4 regions of the Pseudomonas sp. REB1044 genome follow, and region 1 is predicted to be linked to each of the others. Evidence: riboswitches for the same ligand, from Rfam matches in the RefSeq annotation. Region 1 holds a riboswitch; each other region holds the start of a gene.

The links. Region 1 has a riboswitch for cobalamin ahead of GKC70_RS11490 (CbtB-domain containing protein). Riboswitches for the same ligand answer to the same signal wherever they lie in the genome.
Region 2: another riboswitch for cobalamin. It lies ahead of cobO (cob(I)yrinic acid a,c-diamide adenosyltransferase); the one in region 1 lies ahead of GKC70_RS11490 (CbtB-domain containing protein).
Region 3: another riboswitch for cobalamin. It lies ahead of cobW (cobalamin biosynthesis protein CobW); the one in region 1 lies ahead of GKC70_RS11490 (CbtB-domain containing protein).
Region 4: another riboswitch for cobalamin. It lies ahead of GKC70_RS13225 (TonB-dependent receptor); the one in region 1 lies ahead of GKC70_RS11490 (CbtB-domain containing protein).

Annotation. Positions count from the first base shown of each region.
Region 1 is NZ_CP046139.1:2,532,623-2,536,003, forward strand. Features, by position in the region: gene cobM (precorrin-4 C(11)-methyltransferase) at 1-239, opposite strand, end outside; gene GKC70_RS11480 (cobalamin biosynthesis protein) at 268-660, opposite strand; gene GKC70_RS11485 (CbtA family protein) at 660-1,352, opposite strand; gene GKC70_RS11490 (CbtB-domain containing protein) at 1,363-1,548, opposite strand; cobalamin riboswitch at 1,645-1,862, opposite strand; gene GKC70_RS11495 (hypothetical protein) at 2,023-2,754, shown strand; gene GKC70_RS11500 (alpha/beta hydrolase) at 2,768-3,381, opposite strand, start outside.
Region 2 is NZ_CP046139.1:1,421,481-1,424,861, reverse strand. Features, by position in the region: gene GKC70_RS06670 (cobyrinate a,c-diamide synthase) at 1-692, opposite strand, end outside; gene cobO (cob(I)yrinic acid a,c-diamide adenosyltransferase) at 689-1,258, opposite strand; cobalamin riboswitch at 1,446-1,662, opposite strand; gene GKC70_RS06660 (hypothetical protein) at 1,801-2,379, shown strand; gene GKC70_RS06655 (C40 family peptidase) at 2,417-2,956, opposite strand; gene GKC70_RS06650 (C40 family peptidase) at 3,092-3,381, opposite strand, start outside.
Region 3 is NZ_CP046139.1:2,310,785-2,314,165, forward strand. Features, by position in the region: gene GKC70_RS10760 (ankyrin repeat domain-containing protein) at 1-281, opposite strand, end outside; gene GKC70_RS10765 (LysR substrate-binding domain-containing protein) at 495-1,376, shown strand; cobalamin riboswitch at 1,423-1,617, shown strand; gene cobW (cobalamin biosynthesis protein CobW) at 1,716-2,780, shown strand; partial or broken gene cobN (cobaltochelatase subunit CobN) at 2,784-3,381, shown strand, end outside.
Region 4 is NZ_CP046139.1:2,908,673-2,912,053, forward strand. Features, by position in the region: gene GKC70_RS13215 (N-acetyltransferase) at 1-138, shown strand, start outside; gene GKC70_RS13220 (outer membrane beta-barrel protein) at 206-952, opposite strand; cobalamin riboswitch at 1,110-1,335, shown strand; gene GKC70_RS13225 (TonB-dependent receptor) at 1,443-3,381, shown strand, end outside.

The DNA of each region.
Region 1 (3,381 bases):
CTGTGCACGCGAGCCACGTCCAGGCCTTGCTGGTGGGCATCGTGCATGGCGTCGACGATCTGCTGCAGATGCAGTTCGGCGCTATTGAGTACGGTGCGAGCGCTATGGCCCTCGAGCACCGCTGCCGGTACCAGGGATCCCGCGTAGATGATCACCGGACATTGGCGGATCAGGCGCTGGCCCTTGACCGTGATCAGCTCGGGATCGCCGGGGCCGGCCCCGATGAAGTAGACCGTCATGAGACTTCCTTGGGTAGGAGAAGCAGTGCTAGCCGTTGCAGGCAATTGCCAGGGTAGCGTTAGCGAACACTTGGCGGGAAATGCGCAGGCGCGGCTGATCCCCCTGACCGCCGGCCAGTGCCAGTGCCGCGCTTTCGGCGACGCCCCAGCAGCCCGTGGTTTTGTGGGATATTTCTGAGCGGTGGCTGAGCTGGTTCAGGAAGGGCCGCAGTTGTTGCGCGTCGTAGCACACCAGAGGCAGGGCCAGGCGCCGTGACAGCGCGCTCAGACCCGGCTCATCGGCCTTCAACGCAATACTGGCGATTCCGCGCACGGCCGTGATGGCCAGGCCGTGGGCCGCGAGGCTGCGCCGTAGCAGGTGCTCCAGCACCTCGACAGAGCACCCTCGGCGGCAACCGAAGCCTGCGTACAGCGCGCTCATCAGGCCTGAGCGGAACGACGGTAGAGCCAGGCGCTGAGCAGGCCCAACGCAATCCAGAACGCCGCGTTGGTCAACCAGGAGGCCACTTTGAATTGCGCTTCGAGTGCTTCGGGCGCCAGGCTCTCGTGTACCTCGGGCTGAGGGGCACCGATCAGGTGGGGAACGACCAGCAGCGCGGCGCCCAGTACCTTGACCAACCAATGCCGGGCAAACACCAACAGGGCCAGGCCCACGGCTGTGGCCGCTGCGGTGCCGATCCACCAGGTCTGGCGCTGGCCCAGGTCGGCAGCGGCCGTGCCCGGCAGCTCCGGCGGCAGGCCCAGCGTCGGTGCCAGGCAGAACACTGCGAAGCCGCCCAGGCCCCACAGGGCACCCGTGCTGACGCGTCCCGGCTCGCGCAGGCTGTACAACGCGGCGAGGATCAAGGCGAACCCGACCGCCACCACCAGGTTGCCGCCGGTGGTCGATAACACACGCTGCCAGCCATCTTCCGGAGACCAGGCTTCGCTGTCGTGCTCATGGGCAGCCACGGCTTGGCCTGCAGCGTGCTCATGCTGTTCGGCCGGGGCTGCGCTTTCGTAGGTTTCGGCCTGAAGAATCAACGGGGCCACCCAGAAGCTCTGTAGCAGGGTCAGCAGCAGGGCAGCGAGCAGGCCACTGAAGCCTGCGGTGCGGGCAATACGCGTAATCATCGCTGGACCCTCAATGGCAAGGGAAGGCGGCGCTGTGGCGGGTGTCGTGGGCCGCGTTATGCACGGCCTCCAGGTGTGAGAACCCGGCGAAGTAGACCAGGCACAGGCCCAGCAGACTGGCACCGATGGCGACCACCAGGCGTTGGCTGAGACTGACGGGCGTGGCAATGCTGTGTTTGGCGCTGGTGACGGACATGACGCATTCCTCTGCTTTTTTCATGGCGACAGCAAGCGCGGCGAGCCCGGAGCGACAACGTCCAGGAATCGGCAACAGCGCCCGCCCACCGCGGGGTGTGATGACTGAGCGTCGGGCCGGTCTCCGGGCTGGCGAGCAGAAGCAAGGCCTCCAACAGCAGCGTCACCTTCCCATGCCTTGGACACAGTGGATCAGACGCTCGCTCGCTTACCGTTGCGGGGGCAGCACCGGACTGATCGAACCCTGGAATGGGCCTCGACGCACCGGTTTCCCGTTTCACCCCTGCAAGGGGCACCCGACGTAAGGGTGTAAGCAGATCACGGTCATGCGCGCGCCGTCAATTCTTGTTACCAAATACCCTCGCCATGGACGGGCTTTGTGCACAGGCGTCGCACTTTTTTACATTTGCAGGCTCTATGCAGGGCCTGGCTGCGCCGATTCCCGGCTTGGCCGCTGACCCGGACCACGGTGCCGATGCCTGTTCCTGCTCTTCGTCATGGCGCTCGCCTGTTGCTGGTGGGCACGTTGATCACCCTGTGCGCGTGTACTCGCCAGGAGGGTCAGGATGTCTTCACCCAGTTGGGCAATGGCCATCCCAGCGAACTGTTCCAGACCAGCGTCGACCGCATGGCGACCCTGTCGATGCGCGACAACCTGCAGAGCCTCTATCTGCTGATGAACAAGCTGTACCTGCGCAACCCCAACCAGTGGCGTCAGTCCGGCTACCTGGACGCTGCCACCGCCGAGCGGCAGATCCGCCAAGCCATCGAGCAGCGCCAGCCGCTGGCGCAACTGGGCCAACGCCGTGACCTGGCGGCCCTGAGCTATGCCTTGAGCCCCGAGTTTCGCGGTGACCGGGTGGGCGCCTTCATCTATGCCATCGGCAGCATGCTGGTGACCGCCCATGGCGGGCGCACCGAGTTCTACATGACCGACGCCATCGATCCATTGTTCGTCAACAACGCCGCGCGCAACATCGAGAAGGCTACCTGGATGCTCAGCCAACGCCAGGACGCCAACGGCGTGCTGCTGTTGTTCTCCAACGAGATTTCCGAGGAGGGCAGCAACCTGAGTTTCGCCGTGGAGTTCGGCAAGATCGTCGCGCGCCTGGACCTGCTGGCGCAGATGCTCGACGAGCGCTATCGGCGCATTGGCCTGAACTACGCCCAAAGCCTGTTGCTGATGAACTTCCTGCCCGTGCAATGAGCCGCCGGCGGCCCTACAGCAAAGCTTCGATGGCGCGCCGATAGCGCTGGCCCGCCAGGCTCATGCTGTTATTGTGGGTCGCGCCGGGCACCAGCAGCAGAGCCTTGGGCTCCTGGGCGGCGTCGAACAGGGCCTGGCTGAAGCGCGGCGGCACGTAGCGATCGTCCAGGCCATGCACCAGCAGCACGGGCAGGCCGACTTCGCCGATCTTGCCCAGCGAGTCGAACTTCTGCGACAGCAACCAGCGCACCGGCAGGCTGGTATTGGCCACGGCAGCGGCGACGTCGCCAAGTGTCGTAAAGGTCGATTCCAGAATGAGGCCGCGTGCGGGCACTGGCGTGCCGTCGCTGCGGGCCTGCCGGGAAAGTTCGGAGGCCAGTTCAACCGCCACGGCGCCACCGAGCGAGTGGCCGAAGATCAAGCGCTTGCCCGGCACCGGCTGCAGTTGGGCAAAGCGGTCCCAGGCGATGCGCGCGTCTTCGTAGACCGTGGTTTCCGACGGCAGGCCGCCCCGGCTCTGGCCGAAGCCGCGGTAGTCCACCGCCAGTACCGAGTAACCCATGGCATGCAGTTGCTGGATGCGGAACAACTGGCCGGTCAGGTTCCAGCGTACGCCATGCAGATAAA
Region 2 (3,381 bases), 1.1 Mb from region 1:
TGGGCTGGCGGTTTGACGAAACTCACCGGTGGCGGCAGGGCTGCATCGCAACTGGCGCCCAACGCCTCGGCAGCGGCATCCAGGCGTGCGTCCAGGTCGTTCAGCTCGCTGGCCTGGACCAGCCCCAGATGACGGCTGGGCAGCTCGATGCCGCGCTCGCGGGAAAGCCCACCGTACCAACGCAGGCCTTCGGTCAGGCTGCCTTCGAGCAGTTGCGCGTGGCGCAGGCTGCCTACGCGGTTGGCCAACACGCCGGCAAACGGCAGGTCGGGCTGATAGCGCGCCAGACCCAAGGCCAGGGCGCCAAAGGTCTGGGCCATGGCAGTGCCGTCGATCACCGCCAGCACCGGCACGCCGAAATGCCGCGCCAGATCGGCGCTCGAGGGCGTGCCGTCGAACAGGCCCATCACACCTTCGATCAGGATCAGGTCGGCATCGGCAGCCGCCTCCCACAACAGGCGACGGCTTTCGGCCTCGCCGATCATCCACATGTCCAACTGGTACACCGGCGCGCCGCTGGCCCGCTCGTGGATCATAGGATCAAGAAAGTCAGGCCCGCACTTGAACACTCGAACCCGGCGTCCAAGGTTGCGATGCAGACGCGCCAGGGCGGCGGTGACGGTGGTCTTGCCCTGGCCGGAGGCAGGGGCTGCGATCAGCACCGCCGGGCATTGCCGAGTGCCTGAGGTCACAGCTCGACGCCCTTTTGCGCGCGGATTCCGGCCTGGAAGGCGTGCTTGAGCATACCCATCTCGGTGACGGTATCGGCCAGTTCGATCATTTCCGGCTTGGCGCCGCGGCCGGTGACGATGACATGCTGCATCGGTGGCCGTGCCTGGATATCGGACAGGACCTGATCCAGCTCCAGATAGCCGTGCTTGAGGGCGATGTTGAGTTCATCGAGCACCACGAACTGCACGCCAGGGTCTTGCAGCAGCGCGCGTGACACCTCCCAGGCGGCTTCGGCGGCAGCGATGTCACGCTGACGGTCTTGGGTTTCCCAAGTGAAGCCCTCACCCATCACGTGATAACGCACCTGCTCGGGGAACCGCCGGAAGAACAGCTCTTCGCCGGTGCTGTTACGGCCCTTAATGAACTGCACAACACCGCACTGCATGCCGTGGCCCATGGCACGGGCGAGCATGCCGAACGCCGAACTGCTCTTGCCCTTGCCGTTGCCGGTGAGCACCAGCAGCAGGCCGCATTCGTTGGGGGAGTTGGCGATGCGTTCGTCGATCACCGCCTTCTTGCGCTGCATGCGCGCCAGGTGGCGTTCGTCGCGTTCGGGGATTCGCTCATGTGGGTACTCCGCAAGCTGTCGACGCGCCGGTCGGGCACTCGCGGGTGGGCACCAGGCAGCGACAGGTAATCAAGGCAGGCAGGCGCAGACGGGAGCACGCAATGGCCGCGGACAGACCACGGGACCGCGCGCATCACCCTCCGTGATGCCGTTGGCAGTGACAGGCCGGTCTCCGGGCTCATGAGTTGGGCTCTGGCCCGAAACCGCGCGCCTTCCCGGACTCTGCCCAGTGGCCATGCGCGGCCTTGACTCACCTACCGTTGCGGGGGCAGCGCCGGACTCGCGCCCTGCGGCGCCCACCGGCTTCCCAGTTTCACTCTGCCGGAGGCTGTCCGCAGAGCACCTGAAACACGCGGCGAAGGTTAGAGGGTTGCACCGGGAGCGTCAATTGAACACGGATGGCGAACGACTCTTCAGGGCGCTTGTCTGAAGAACAAGGAAGTGATATCACATAGCCATCAATCGGCTGAACGCGATCATAAATAAAAGGAGAACGCGTCATGCAAGGCTTGATCATCCACAACCCGCACCTGGAGTTCCTGCGACCGGTATTCGAGCGCTGGGTCGAATGCATCGACCGCTTCAATCAGATCCACGGTGAAAGCGACGCCCCCTACTGGCATGGCGCCCAGGCCAATGCCGGCCTGCTGGCCGCTGCCGCCTGGCAGGCCGAGCGTGTCACGCTGCAGCAGTATCAGGGCAAGAAACAACGTGACGAAGGTGACCGCGAGGGACGTTGCGACCTGTGCATCGCCGATGCCGAACAATCCCTGCATTTGATTACCGCGCAGCGTTGGCCAAAGATCGCCCGACTGGACCTCGCCACCGCCCTGCAAGAAACCGCCGCACTGGCGCGCCTGTCGGTCTACCCCAGCCAGTTCAAGGCGGGGGCTCTGTTCATCAGTCCGTGGAAGGCCGGCCAGCATGCCAGCCCGGAAGAGTTGCAGGACATGGTCGACGACCTGAGCAAGCACACGGCCTGCGCCATCGCCTGGTACTTCCCTTACGCTTATCGCAAGCTGCACAACGAAGCAGGGCAGTATCACCCGGGTGTGGCGGTGTTGATCAAGCAGGCGTGAAGCACTAGGGGCCGGTCAGCGGCCCCACGTCCGCCCGCTAGGGATTCTGTGCCAGATGGCCCGAGGGATTGAGCACTCGTTTGGCCTGCAGGTAGGCCCTGGACCAGTAGCTGTTGGACAGGTAGTCCAGGCGCACGGTGCCACCGCTGGACGGCGCATGCACGAACCGCCCCTCGCCCACATAGATGCCGGCATGGCTCACCCGGGAACCGCCCGCGGTGGCGAAGAACACCAGATCGCCCGACTGCAGCGCGTTGATGTTCACAGTCGGCGCGCGCATGACGATCATCTCGCGGGTCGAACGCGGCAGGCTGATGTTTGCCGCATCGCGATACACATAGCCGATCAGACCACTGCAATCGAAGCCCGAGTCCGGGGTATTGCCGCCCCAGCGGTAGGGTGTGCCCACCAGACCGATGGCACGGATCAGCACATCGTCGGCCACAGGCGAAGAGGACGGTTGATCGACGAAGACCACCGGCGGCTTGACGGCGGGTGGCGGAGTGGGAGCACGGCTGGAACAGGCGGCGAGCAGAGCCACCATCGAGAGGAATGCGAAGCGCGTCATGATCGCCATGGGTCAGAACCTGTCTGAAACCGATCGGCCGCAGCCGATGAAAGAGTTGAGAATTTAGATTAGACGCTATTCGTAAATGCGCACGGCGACTCGCTTTTCAGCCAGTCGCCGTGTTGAGAGTACAGCAAAATGCTATTAGTTTCGTGACAACGTGGTGGTCGGTGCCATGGCCAAGGCGCGCTTGGCTTCGAGGAAGGTTTTGCTCCAGTAGCGATCACCGAGGCTGTCGATGCGCACGCCACCGCTGCGGCGGCTGCTGGAGTGGATGAACTGGTTGTCGCCCAGGTAGATGCCAGCGTGGCTGACACGGCCACGGCCATTGGTGCTGAAGAACAGCAGGTCGCCTGGCTTGAGCTTGTTGCGCGCCACTTTAGGGGCGTCAACGTTGATCATCTCGCGGGTGGAGCGCGGCAGGTTCATGCCCG
Region 3 (3,381 bases), 220 kb from region 1:
GTCAGGCGCAGGATCTGATTCAGGCCCCGCGCGCCGGAATACAGGTAGGGGCTGTCGTGGATGGCGTCCTTGGCGTTGACGTCCGCCCCGGCCTCGATCAATACCCGGGCCGCCTCGACATGGTTGCCATGGGTTGCCAGCATCAATGGTGTGCGACCTTGCGCATCGCGACGCTCAAGATCCACCGACTCTTTGAGCAGGCGGCCGATGGCGGGGGCATCGCCGCGCTGGGCGGCATACAGCAGGCGGGTGTCCATGGGCGAGGTCTCGGCGTGGGCCATAGGGCAGGTGAGCGCAGCCAGCAGGCAGGCGATGAGTGGCATACGCATGAGGCGGTCTCCTGGGTACGAAGGTTCATCCTAGGAGATCAGACGCAGCGGACTGAAACGAATTATCTGGATGACACGCAGTGGCTTTGCGAATACCTGCGCGATTGCCGGGGCGGCAGGGCTGTGTTAGAACGCCGTTCTTCCATTCGCGAATCGAATACTGCGATGCACACCAGCGTCAAACCGAATAGAGCGCTGTTCGACCTCGACTTGCTCCGCGCCATCGTCGTGGTGGCCGATTGCGGCAGTTTCACCACCGCCGCTGCTCGCCTGCACTCGACCCAGTCGACCATCAGCCAGAAGGTCCGCCGCCTGGAAGAGATGGTCGGCCATCGCCTGCTGGTGCGCGGTCACCGCGACGTGCTGCCCACCGACGCCGGCCAGACCCTGCTCGGCTACGCCCGGCACATGCTTGCGCTCAATGACCAGATGCTCGAGGCCCTGGCCGGGGCCTCGGTCGGCGTGACCGTGCGCTTGGGTGTACCCGAAGACTTCGTCGGCGGCCGTACCACCCATGCACTGTCAGCCTTCAGCCGCCAGTATCCGCAGGTCAAGCTGGAGGTCACCAGTGGCCTGTGCCGCGACCTGAGCCAGGCCTACGACAACGGCGAACTGGACCTGGTGCTGCTCAAACAAAGGCGCAACAGCCGCGAGGGCCTGGCTTGCTGGCCGGAGCCGCTGCAATGGATCGACAGCCTGCAGCTGCCCACCTTCGAGCTGGACCCGGTGCCACTGGTGACGTTCCCGCCGCGCGGCCTGTACCGCGAAGACATGATCCAGGCCATCGAGGGCATGGGCCGCCGCTGGCGCATCAGCTTCACCAGCTCCAGTCTGTCCGGCATCCAGGCGGCAGTCGCCAACGGCATGGGCGTGAGCCTCCTGCCACCGCGCGCAGCCACCGCCGAACACCGCGTACTGGGGACAGCGCAGGGGCTGCCGGAGGTGGACAGCTACGAGATCGTCATCGTCCATCGGCCCAGCGCCGACGGTATGGTCAAGGCCCTGGCCGATACGCTCAAGCAGCTTCTGGCCGGCGAAGGATGGTAGTGGCCGCCTGTCGGCGCGAGACGGTTGACCACCTGCGCCCCACTGCGTAGCCTTGCCGGTTCGAGGTTCTCCGGCCCGACCGGAGCTAAGACGGGAACGCGGTCCAAGCCGCGGCTGCCCCCGCAACTGTAAGCACTGAACAGGTTCGACACAGCCACTGCACGTGCGGGAAGGCGTCGAACTAACGGCCCGCGGCCGTGCAGTGCAAGCCAGGAGACCTGCCTCGTGACGTTTTCGACCTTCAACCGGGCGGGGTGATCCGGTGGCGAACGTGCCCGGCCGCTCGGCCGAGGCGCTCGTCCCGCATGCCCGCACCATTGCTGCCAAGGGCATTGCCACATGAAAACACTGGCCAAACTTCCGGTCACCATCGTCACCGGCTTCCTCGGCTCGGGCAAGACTACCTTGCTCCGGCACATGCTCGACAACGCCCAAGGCCGGCGCATCGCGGTCATCGTCAACGAATTCGGCGAGCTGGGCATCGACGGCGAGATCCTCAAGCAGTGCAGCATCGGCTGTAGCGAGGAAGAAGCCAACGGCCGCGTCTACGAGCTGGCCAACGGCTGCCTGTGCTGCACGGTGCAGGAAGAGTTCTTCCCGGTGATGCGCGAGTTGGTGGCGCGCCGTGGCGACCTGGACCACATCCTCATCGAGACCAGCGGCCTGGCGCTGCCCAAACCCTTGGTGCAAGCCTTCCAGTGGCCGGAAATCCGCAACGCCTGCACCGTCGATGCAGTGATTACCGTGGTCGACAGCCCGGCCGTGGCTGCCGGCACCTTCGCCGCCTATCCCGAGCAGGTCGATGCCCAGCGCAAACTCGACCCTAACCTGGATCACGAGTCGCCCCTGCACGAACTGTTCGCCGACCAGTTGGCCAGCGCCGACCTGGTGGTGCTGAACAAAGCCGACCTGATCGACGCCGAGGGCCTGGCCAAGGTCCGCGCCGAGGTGGCCGAAGAACTGCCACCGGCGGTCAAGGTGATCGAGGCCAGCAGCGGTCGTCTGCCGCTGGACGTGCTGCTGGGCCTGGACGCGCAAGCCGAAGCGCACATCGATGCGCGCCGCACCCATCACGATTCGCACCATGACGGCGAAGAGGACGACCACGATCACGACGCCTTCGACTCCATCTCCATCGACCTGCCCGAAGCCGACGAGCGCCTGCTGCTCGACGCGCTGGCGCAGTTGGTGGGCGAGTTCGGCATCTTGCGTGCCAAGGGTTTCGCCGCGATTCCCGGCAAACCGATGCGCCTGCTGATCCAGGGCGTCGGCACGCGCTTCGACAAGCACTTCGACCGTGCCTGGCGCGCCGACGAGCCGCGCATCACCCGGCTGGTGCTGATCGGTCAGGACCTCGATGCCGCCCAGCTCGAAGCGCGCCTGCGCCAGGCCCTGGGCGCCTGATCCATGCACCTGCTGCGGACCCAGCCCGGCGGCTTCGTGCCGGACGACAGCATTGCCGACCTCGGCCAGACCCCCGCCGACCTGGTGATTCTCTGCAGCGGTGATTCCCACCTGGCGCTGCTCGCCGACACCGCCGAGCAGTTGCCGGACGACTTTCCCAGCCTGCGCCTGGCCAATCCCATGCAGGTGCAGAACCATGCCTCGGTGGACCTCTACTTCGATCAGGTGCTGCGCCACGCCAAGGTGATCCTGCTGTCGCTGCACGGCGGCGTCGGCTACTGGCGCTATGGCGTGGAGCAACTGGTCGAACTGGCCGCCAGCGGTGTGCAACTGATTCTCGTGCCAGGCGACGACCGACCCGACCCCGAGCTGACCCGCCTGGGCACGGTGCCCGACGCTCAGGCCGAGCGGCTCTGGCACTTTCTGCGCCAGGGCGGTCGGGCCAATGCCCTGAACCTGTTCAAGTGCCTGGCCAACCAATGGTTGGGCCGCGACTATAGCTGGGACGCGCCGCAGCCGCTGCCGCGTACCAGCGTCTACCATCCCGACAAACCCGCCGCGCAGTTGCAGGACTGGTATGGCCACTGGCAGCCCGAACAGC
Region 4 (3,381 bases), 380 kb from region 1:
CGCCATGCCCACTTGGGACTGGTGGATTGCCTGGTGATGTACAAGTGGTTGGCCGATGAGCCGGTCACGGAAAAACCTGCGCTGTTGATCGGACGCAAGAACATCGAGGCAAAAGTGTCGCGGCGACGCGGTCGGTAAGGGCTGTCGCACAGCCCCTACCGATCACGCACATTGCGCCCCTGCCGGACGGCGGGGGCACGCGGGGTCAGAACGCCAGACCGACCTTCACGCCAAACTCGTCACGCTTGAGCTTGGTGTTGTCGGCAGCCGGCGAATCTTCGTCGATCTTGTATTCGGTACGGGTGTAGTAGAGGCCGGCCTGAATCGGCATGGCGCCTTGCTGGTTCATCAACAGCGACACTTCGGCGTACGGGTTGGTACGGTCCTTCATGTCGACGCTGTCGCTCTCGAAGTCCTCGACCTTCAGACGCGCGCGGCCGTCGATGCTGCGACGAGCGCCCACTTCCACACGCAGGGTGGAGGCGTCGAACTGGTGGTTGTAACCCAGCGCGGCCTTGGCGAACGGCGACTTGTAGGTCAGCTTGGTGTCCAGATCGTTGATCTCGGGTTCGAAGCGGGTCCAGCTGTAGCCGCCACCGATGATCACGTCGACGAAGTTGCGCGCATCCAGCGCGGCGCGCCAGCCCAGGTCCAGGTCAGCCTGAGCTTCCTTGAGCTTGTCGTCGTTTTTCTTGCCGTACTTGGCTTCGGCACCCACTTGGTAAACGAAGCCGGATTCGGCGGTCATCTTGTTGCCAAAGTTGGCGAACACGCCGCCTTGACCCATATGTTCCTTGTCGGAGTCGCTGCCGCCTTCGAATTTGAACTTGTTGTACGAGCCCAGCAGACCGAAGGTGAACAGAGGATCGGTGCTGGGCGCAGCCATCGCTGCCAGAGGCGCGCCGACCAGGGCCAATGCGCAAGCGTGACGCAGCAGTTTTGCAGTAAACATTCGCAGAAGTCTCCATGACTGAATAAATGGGCGAACGGTCGTTTCGAGACAACGTGCACCAGAAAAGTTCGAAAAAAATATGAGAAAAAAGCGTGAATTTGCGGTCTGTCACATCGCCATCCCCTCAAACGATTGACTCGCCCACAGGCAGGTGGTCATATGCGCGCCAGTTTTAGGTGTCCTGCGCCGCCGTGCGCAGGGTGAAACGGGAAGCCGGTGCGTCCATGCGGACAAGTCCGGCGCTGCCCCCGCAACGGTAAGCGAGCGAATCCTTCAACACACCACTGTGTATCGGCATTGCAACCGCAATGCATCGGCATGGGAAGGTGAAGGCTTCACGATCCTCGCAAGCCCGGAGACCGGCCTGAAGCTTCAGTTGGCAAACCCGCGGTGGGCGGGCGCAGGCCGGTGTCCCGCGCTTGCGTGCGGGGCCGCGCGTCTTTGCGTTGTTTCCACCGGGATCCATTCATTCCTGCAACAGTGGAACGACATGTCCCGACACTTCACGCTTCACACCCTGGCCGCCTGCATGGCCGTCTCCTTGCCGTCCCTGGCCGAAACCTCTACCGGCGGCGTGCTCGCACTGCCGGCAACGGCCGTCACTGACACGCTGGAAGAGCCGCGCATCGACCTGGCCACCCCGACCCAGGCCGGCTCGCGCCTGAACCTCAGCGCCTTGGACACCCCGGCCAGCACCAGCAGCCTGACCGCCGAGCAGATCCAGCAGCGCGCCAACCGTACCCTACAGGACGCCGTGACCCGCACGCCGGGCATCACCTCGATCGGCACGCCCGGCAACGGTAACACCGCCCTCTCCGCCCGAGGCTTCACCGGCCACAGCTCGGTGATGACCCTGTTCGACGGCTCGCGCCTGTACACCGGTGCCGGCACCCAGAGTTTTCCGGTCGACCCGTGGATGGTCGAGCGCATCGACGTGATTCGCGGTCCGGCCTCGGTGTTGTACGGCGAAGGTGCCACCGGCGCGGTCATCAATGTGATCCCGAAAAAGCCCCTGGCAGGCGAAGTTCGCAACCACCTGCGCCTGGGCTACGGTTCCTGGGACCGCCAACAGACGGGCCTGGACAGCGGCGGTAGCCTGAGCGAGCGGCTCAGCTACCGGCTGATCCTCGATCAGCAGCAGGGCAATGGCTGGGTTGATCGCACCGATTCGCGCAGCCTCGCGGTGAACGCGGCGCTGCGCTTCGACGCCAGCGACGACCTGAGCTTCACCCTCGCCCACGACCGTGGCGATGACCAGCCGGCGAACTATTTCGGCACCCCGCTGATCGACGGCCGCCTGCACGGCAGCCTGCGCGACAAGAACTACAACATCCGCAACGACGTGCAGCGCTACCACGACGAGTGGACGCGACTGAACACCGACTGGGCCATCAGCGACAGCGTCAGTGCCAGCAACCAGCTGTACTACGTCAAGAGTCGTCGGCACTGGCGCAATGCCGAGGATTACCGCTGGGACCCGGATCGCGACCTGCTGGCCCGGCAGAGCTACCTTGAAATCCGCCACAACCAGGAACAGGTCGGCGACCGCCAGAGCTTGAGTTTCGATCACAGCCTGTTCGGTTTGACCAGCAAGACCGTGGTCGGCGCCGAGTACAACCGGATCCGCTTCAACGTTGACAGCAATTCGCCCTACGACGACCTGCAACCCGGCGACTTCATCGACCCCTGGAGTCCGGCGCCGGGACGTTTCCAGAGCGCCAGCGCGACCCGCCCGCAAACCCTGTCCACGACTCGCACCTTCGCCCTGTTCGCCGAAAACCGCACCCAACTCAGCGAACGCCTATCGCTGGTCACCGGCATCCGCCGCGACCAGAACCATATCGAGCGCGACAACCTGGTGGACGACAGCCGCGTCGATCGCAGCCTGAACGGCGGCAACTGGCGTGCGGGACTGGTGTTCGCGGTCAGCGACGACCTGTCGCTGTACGGCCAGTTTTCGACCAGCGAGGACGGCGTGGGCGACCTGGTCAGCCTCAGTGCCAGCCGTATCGGCTACGACCTCACCGAGTCCAAGCAAACCGAGCTAGGGCTCAAGCAGCGCTTCTGGGAGGGGCGGGGCGAGTGGACCCTGGCGGCGTACCACATCGTCAAGAAGAAGCTGCTGGTGGACGATCCGCTGACCCATGACAAGCAGCAGGCCGGCCAGCAGCGCGCGGACGGGCTGGAAGCCAGCCTGGAGCTGGACCTGGGCCAGCAATGGCAACTGTCGGCTAACGCCGCGGTGGTGCGCGCCCGGTACGACGATTTCGATGAAAGCGTCGATGGCGTGTTCCAGGATCGTGCCGGCAATCGACCGGCCAATGTGCCTCGGCGCACCGCCAATCTGTGGCTGAGCAAAGGCTTCGGCGAGCGCGTCGATGCCGGCGTCGGCCTGCGCTACGTCGATCAGCGTTACGCCGACACTGCGA